DNA from 3 places in the Kitasatospora sp. NPDC056138 genome. Region 1 is predicted to be linked to each of the others. Evidence: riboswitches for the same ligand, from Rfam matches in the RefSeq annotation. Region 1 holds a riboswitch; each other region holds the start of a gene.
What was found. Region 1 has a riboswitch for cobalamin ahead of metE (5-methyltetrahydropteroyltriglutamate--homocysteine S-methyltransferase). Riboswitches for the same ligand answer to the same signal wherever they lie in the genome.
Positions count from the first base shown of each region.

Region 2: linked by a shared signal. The riboswitch ahead of ACFC1R_RS24130 (FecCD family ABC transporter permease) and the one ahead of metE (5-methyltetrahydropteroyltriglutamate--homocysteine S-methyltransferase) in region 1 are both predicted to bind cobalamin.
Region 3: linked by a shared signal. The riboswitch ahead of ACFC1R_RS12275 (cobalamin biosynthesis protein) and the one ahead of metE (5-methyltetrahydropteroyltriglutamate--homocysteine S-methyltransferase) in region 1 are both predicted to bind cobalamin.

Region 1 covers NZ_JBHJVK010000016.1:34,535-36,790, forward strand. The annotation lists gene metE (5-methyltetrahydropteroyltriglutamate--homocysteine S-methyltransferase) at 1-1,060, opposite strand, end outside; cobalamin riboswitch at 1,219-1,372, opposite strand; gene ACFC1R_RS13130 (hypothetical protein) at 1,605-1,970, shown strand; gene ACFC1R_RS13135 (DUF1259 domain-containing protein) at 2,106-2,256, opposite strand, start outside.
Region 2 covers NZ_JBHJVK010000042.1:55,587-57,842, forward strand. The annotation lists gene ACFC1R_RS24130 (FecCD family ABC transporter permease) at 1-971, opposite strand, end outside; cobalamin riboswitch at 1,112-1,232, opposite strand; partial or broken gene ACFC1R_RS24135 (MFS transporter) at 1,393-1,878, shown strand; gene ACFC1R_RS24140 (hypothetical protein) at 2,054-2,245, opposite strand; gene ACFC1R_RS24145 (MAB_1171c family putative transporter) at 2,226-2,256, shown strand, end outside.
Region 3 covers NZ_JBHJVK010000014.1:48,199-50,454, reverse strand. The annotation lists gene ACFC1R_RS12280 (helix-turn-helix domain-containing protein) at 1-580, opposite strand, end outside; cobalamin riboswitch at 990-1,171, shown strand; gene ACFC1R_RS12275 (cobalamin biosynthesis protein) at 1,295-2,242, shown strand.

The DNA of each region.
Region 1 (2,256 bases):
CGACCTGCGGGTCGAGGTCGCGTTCGGCGGCGGCGTCGAGCGGGACGTGCAGCAGGGAGCAGGACGCGGCGACGTCGACCCGGTCGGCGAGGCCGAGCAGGGTGGCGAGGGTGGCCAGCGACTTCTCCAGGTCGTTGATCCAGATGTTGCGGCCGTCCACCACACCGGCCACCAGCCGTTTGCCGGGCAGTCCGCCGACCGAGGCGAGGTCGGCGAGGTTCGCCGCCCCGGGACCGGTGAAGTCCAGGCCGACACCCTCGATCGGGGCCTTGGCCAGGACCGGGAGTGCCTCGCCGGCCCGGTCGAAGTAGGTGGCGACCAGGATCTTGGGCCGGTCTGCGAGTACGCCGAGTTCACGGTAGACGCGGGCGGCGGTGTTCAGTTCGGCCGGCGTGCGGTCCTGGACCAGGGCGGGCTCGTCCAGCTGGACCCACTCCGCGCCGGCCGCGCGCAGGTCGGAGAGGAGTTCCGCGTAGACGGGCAGCAGGCGGTCGAGCAGGGTGACCGGCCGGAAGTCGGCGGCCACACCGGGGGCGGGCTTGGCCAGCAGCAGATAGGTGAGCGGACCGAGCAGCACCGGACGGGCACTGTGGCCGAGGGCGACGGCCTCGCGGAGCTCGCCGACCAGCTTGGCGGGATTGGCCGCGAACACCGTGTCAGGGCCCAACTCCGGCACCAGGTAGTGGTAGTTGGTGTCGAACCACTTGGTCATCTCCAGCGGCGCGGCCTCCTGGGTGCCGCGGGCCATCGCGAAGTAGCCGTCCAGCGGATCGGCTTCGACGGCGGCCCGGTGCCGGGCCGGGATCGCGCCGAGCGCCACGGTGGCGTCCAGCACGTGGTCGTACAGCGAGAAGTCCCCGGCAGGGACCTCCTGGACGCCCGCGTCGGCCAGGCGCCGCCAGGTGTCCCGGCGCAGCGCTGCGGCGGTGGTGCGCAGGGACTCGGCACTGACCCGGCCTGCCCAGTAGCCCTCGATCGCCTTCTTCAGCTCCCGGCCGGCGCCCTGCCTGGGGTAGCCGTACACGGTGGCCTGCGGGGTGGCGGTGGAACTCGTTGCCACGGAACTCTCCTTCGCGAGTCGCGGTGCGATCCCGGGAGAGCACGGGGGGCGAAGGAACGGCAGCCGGGGCGCGGCACCATGCGTGTGCCCGCCCGCTCCGCCGACCTGCCCACGAGGTCACCGAGATCACCGCATGCGGGGTGCACGCGGGCAGTGGCAGGTCTTCGGACTCATGGGCACGTCGGACACCCGATGGCTGTCCGGCACCTACTGGCCGTCGCTTCCCGGACCCTCGGGGTCCAGTGCGTGTGACGGCGGTCGTTCCCACTCACCGCTGCGGGGCAGTCCCGGATTCGCACCGGGTTCCCTCTTGCGACGCACCTGCCTGGCCGGCAGGGCGAACCGACTGCGAGGCCCACCCTAGGCCCACGGGCACCCCGCTGTCAGTGATCGTCCGCACATCGGATGGCTTTCCGGACCGGCCGCAGCGCTTTTTGGCCCACAGCGTCGACATGGGCCGGAAAGCTACTGCTCACGCCGCTGACGACACGTTAGTAATACTCCTACGTCCACCAGCCCGTGATCCGATAGGGAGTCACCACCCATGACCCGTCTGCGTACCGCCTGTCTGGCCGCCGGCCTCGCCACCGCCGCGCTCGGCCTGGCAGTGTCCCCCGCCGAAGCCGCTCCCGGCGATGTCACCAATGTCTGCGCCAGCACGCTCACCCCGAGCGGATTCGTCGACGTCCAGTGGTGGAACAGCTCCGGCTGCGGCTCCGGCTTCGAACCGAACGCGAAGCAGATCAAGCAGCTCACCGGTCTCCCGGTCGGCACCGTGGTGAACGCCTGCGCCTCGACCTACCAGCCCGCCGGCTGGGTCCAGGTGAGCTCCTACTACAGCAGCAGCTGCCGCTACTCGGCCGTGCCCAGCTTCAACAACAACGCCTGGCAGCTCAAGCGCGTCTCCTGACACAGCCCCGCCGCAGGCGCGCCGGCGGTCACGGACTCGGTACCGCGCGTCCGTGACCGCCACCTCGCCGGCCCCACGTCCACCGGTGCACCCGCCGGCCGGCCGCTCCTGCGGCGTCCCGGCACGGCCGGAGGGCTAGCCGGTCCCCCCGATCAGCGGAGAGGACACGACGTTGGTGGCGGCGAGTGCGGGACGGACCGCCTTGGCCAGAGCGACGGCATCGCCCACGGCCCAGACGTGGGTGAAGAACAGCCGCGGTTCGTCCGTCAGCCCGTGGTTGTGGAGC
Region 2 (2,256 bases), on a different contig from region 1:
ATGACGTCCACCCAGACCAGCAGGACGGCTCCGGCGATCGGGGCGATCGTCAGCACCCTTCGGTGGCCGGCTCCGACCAGCATCCGCACCAGGTGCGGGACCATCAGGCCGACGAAGCCGATCGCGCCGCTGACGGCCACCACGGTGCCGGTGACGGCGGCGGTGACCAGGAAGAGCCGGCTGCGCAGCCGTCCGGCGTCCACGCCGAGGGCGGCGGCGGTCTCGTCGCCCATGGCGAGGGCGTCCAGGCGGCCCGCCGTACCGAGCAGGTAGGCGGTCCCGGCGAGCACGCAGCCGGCGGCGATCGGTACCGATCCCCAGGTGGCGCCGCCCAGGCTGCCAAGCAGCCACATCATCGCCGAGCGGGCCGCCTCGCCGCGTTCGGCGCCGAAGACCATCAGCGCGGTGACGGCGGAGAAGCCGTACGCGAGCGCCGTTCCGGTCAGCACCAGGCGCAACGGGGTGAGGCCGTGTGCGGTCCGCGCGACGGCGTGGACCAGGGCCATGGCGGCCAGGGCGGAGAGGAAGGCGGAGGCGGAGAGCGCCCAGGCCCCGAGCGAGGCGAAGGCCCCGAGCAGGAGTACGGCGTTGGCGCCGACCGAGGCGCCGGAGGAGATGCCGAGCACGAACGGATCGGCGAGAGCGTTGCGCACCATGGCCTGGACGGCCACTCCGGTGACGGCCAGTCCGGCGCCGACGGTGGCGGCGAGCACGGTCCTGGGCAGCCGGATCTCCCAGACGATGGTGTAGGCGGCGGCGTCCTCGGCCGCGATCCGGCCTCCGGTCAGCCCGGCCTGCAGGAGGTGCAGGGTCCGCCCCCAGGGGAGGTCGGCGGCGCCGAGTCCGACGCCGCAGACCAGCGAGAGCAGCAGGGCGGCGGCCAGTCCGAGGCCGAGCGGCAGGACCGGGGTACGGCGCGGCGGGGGCGAGGGCGGGGACGGCGGCGGTGCGGGTCGCGGATCGGCGGCCAGGGTGCTCACGGTGGGGCGCCTTCGGGTCGGGCCGTGTCCGTGCCGGGGGCGGCCCGGCGCCGGGGGGCGGCACGGACGCGTGCGTCCGCGCACGGTGGCGCCGTGCGGCATCCCCTCGCAGTCCACGGCGAGTTGACGGGAGGTCGTACGTCGCCGAGGGCGATCGGGCTTGCGGGGGCGGGCCCCGTCCACCGTTGCGGGTCAGCGCCGGATTCTCACCGGACTTCTCCCCCGGGACGTACCCGAAGCATAGCAAGGCTCGCCTTACCTGTAAGGAGTGGACTCCCCATGCACCCAGGACATCCTCCGGAAACCTTCACACCTTCAGGGGTAGTCCGGCGTCGTCGGGTTGTGTTCCGCCGGAACCGGGGTACACGCACCGCCGCCCGAAGCGGTACCCGAGGGACGACGGAGGCATCCCGTGGCGGAGCTCGACGGAGTCGGTCATCAGCAGCGGCGCGGCCCGTCCGGAGCGGGGGCGGCGGCCGGCGACGTCCGCACCGACGTCCCGGCCCGGCTGGACCGGCTGCCCTGGTCGTCCTGGCACTGGCGGATCGTCATCGGCCTGGGCACGGTCTGGATCCTCGACGGCCTGGAGGTGACGATCGTCGGCAACATGGCGGGGCGGCTCTCCGACCAGGGCAGCGGACTCGCCATCAGCTCCGCGCAGGTGACCACCTGGGCGGCGGCCCTGTACGTGGCGGGCGCCTGCTGCGGGGCGCTCTTCTTCGGCTGGCTCACCGACCGGCTCGGGCGCAAGAAGCTCTTCATGGTGACGCTGGCGGTGTACCTCACCGCCACCGCCGTCACCGCCTTCTCCTGGACCGCCTGGTTCTTCTTCCTCTGCCGGTTCTTCACCGGGTTCGGCATCGGCGGTGAGTACGCGGCCATCAACTCGGCGATCGAATAACTACATTCGGGCACGAACGTGGATCCGCCCAACGACCCGATGGTCCTCCACCCAAGCCGTCGATCTGGCGCGTTGCTGCTCAAGTGACCTTGGCGGTACCGGAGGCAGCCGATGTCCTCCACGCACCAGCCACGGGATCCCCGAGGTGGAGATCGTCAGGTCGGGCAGTGGATCAGCTGCCGAAGCGCAGCCGGCGGTAGCGTTCCCGCAGCTCCGGGCGGTCGGCCTTGCCGAAGTGCATGTTCAGGAGCATCTCCAGGAGAGTGCTCTCTTCTTCGTCGCTCCCCCGCCGGTACCGGTCAGGGTCGGCCTCCACCCAGGCGCTCACCGGCCGCCAGCCGTCCGTGGCCGTCTCGACGGCCACCTCGAACAAGC
Region 3 (2,256 bases), on a different contig from region 1:
CCAGGTACTCGTTCTGCAGGTCCGAGAGCGCCGAGGAGAGGATGTCCGGCGCGACCGGGAGCAGTCGGCCGATCGCCTTCAGCTGCCCCTGCCAGCGGCCGTCGACGCACTGGCGCAGCCGCCGGTCGAGGTCGTCCTCACGGTGCGTCACCGCCAGCAGGGTGCGCAGGCCCAGGCCGAGGACGTGGGCGAGGGCGCGTGACTGCTCCTCGTCGCCGGTCCACCTGCCGGTCGACTCGGCCCGTTCGTACGCGGGCAGCGGCATCCCGATCCGGCGGGCCGCCTGTTCCCGGCCGAGCTCCCGGGCGAGGCGGAAGTCCCGCAGCGTGCCGGGAGGGGCACCCATCAGCTGGACCGGAGGGCACCACAGGACGCGCGCGAGGGCGATGAACTCCTCCTCGGACGGCCGGATCCCACCGCTCTCCCAGCCGGTCACATGGGCGGGCAGCAGTCGGATGCCGTGGGCGGCCATGCCCTCGGCCACCTGCTCGGGGGTCAGGCCGAGCCCGGTCCGGTGGGACCGCGCGGCCGTCGGGGAGAACGGCACCGGGGGCGGAGGGGGCGGCTGTCTGCGTCGCATGGCACCCGACCGTAGGGGGCCGCACATTTCGTCCACACCCCGCCGATTGCACGAAGCGCCAGTGTCCGCCCCGAGCCCGCGTCGGACGTTCCTCCAGCCCGTCCCGGGTGAATCGGTCCGCTACTCGGAGGTAGTGACGGTTCCTCGGCGGACGCGAGGAGCACGCGGGTGGCCGTCCGGGCGGCACCGCACACCCGCCGGGAGCCTGCCGAGGCGTCAGGCCGGTCCGGTCGCTTCAGCGGCCGGTCACTTCAGGCCCGGCTTGCCGAACGGCTGCCCGAGGTGGTCCTCGGTGGGCAGGCCGCAGGGCGGGCCAAGAGCCGGTCGCGGCGGGCCGGGGAGGCTGCCGCAGGGCTGTGACCAAGCCCTCCGCCGGGTTTGTTGACTCCCGGTCGCGGCCCGTGGTGGGATCTTTCAGCCAAACGGAGGCATGCAGAGGAAGCCGGTGCGAGTCCGGCGCGGTCCCGCCACTGTCACCGGGGAGCACACTCGACGTTTGGTCACGGCGGTCCGTTCGCACGGCTGCCGGCGGACCGGGGGTGTGTCCGCCCCGGAAGCCAGGAGACTCTCGCCTCCGGTACGTCGATCCAGGGCGCGGACCCTGAGTGAGGACACGCACGCCATGCAGGCTGCCCCGGCCCGAGTACGGCCGCCGCTCGACCTCGGGTCCGTCCCCCGGTCCGCCTCCGTCGCCCTGCCCGCGCCGTGCCTCGACTGAACCGCAGCGCCGCCTTCGCCCTGGGCAGCATCGCCGGGTACCTCGCCGACGCCGCCCTCGCCGACCCCCGGCGCGGGCACCCCGTCGCCGCCTTCGGCACCGCCGCCGGACGTCTGGAGCGTGCGCTCTGGCGCAACCGGCGGGCGGCGGGCGCCGTGTACACCGCCGCCTGCGTCGGTGCGGTCGCGGCCGGGGCGGTGCTCGCCGAACGCGCGCTCGGGCGCAGCAGATGCGGACAGGCGGCGCTGGCCGCCGCCGCGACCTGGACGGTGCTCGGCGGCACCTCGCTCACCCGGGAGGCCAGGACCATCGGCCGTTCGCTCCAGGCCGGCGATCTGACCGCCGCCCGCGCGCGGCTGCCGCACCTGTGCGGCCGCGACCCGAGCGCACTGGACGAGCAGCAGATCGCCCGCGCCGTGGTCGAGTCGGTGGCGGAGAACACCGCCGACGCCGTGGTCAACGCGCTGACCTGGGGTGCGCTGGCCGGTACGCCCGGGCTGCTCGCCTTTCGGGCCGTCAACACGCTGGACGCGATGGTCGGACACCGCTCCCCGCGCCATCTGCGCTTCGGCTGGGCCTCGGCCCGGCTGGACGACGTGGCCGGCTGGCCCGGCGCCCGGCTGACCGCCCTGCTCACGGTGGCCGCCGCGCCCGAACGCGGTACCGCCTGGCGGGTCTGGCGGCGGGACGGCTCCGCTCACCCGAGCCCCAACGCCGGGCAGGCCGAGTCCGCCTTCGCCGGGGCGCTGGGCGTGCGGCTGGGCGGCACCCTGCACTACGGCGAGCGGGTGGAGCACCGGCCGGTGCTCGGCGCGGAGCTGCGGCCGGTGGCGGTCGGGGACATCGAGCGGGCGTGCCGGCTGTCCCGGCGGGTGGGTGTGCTGGCGCTGGCGGCCACCGTGGCCGGGCGGACGCTGTGGACCTGGCGGCGGAGGCGGACGTGAGTGCACGTCACGGA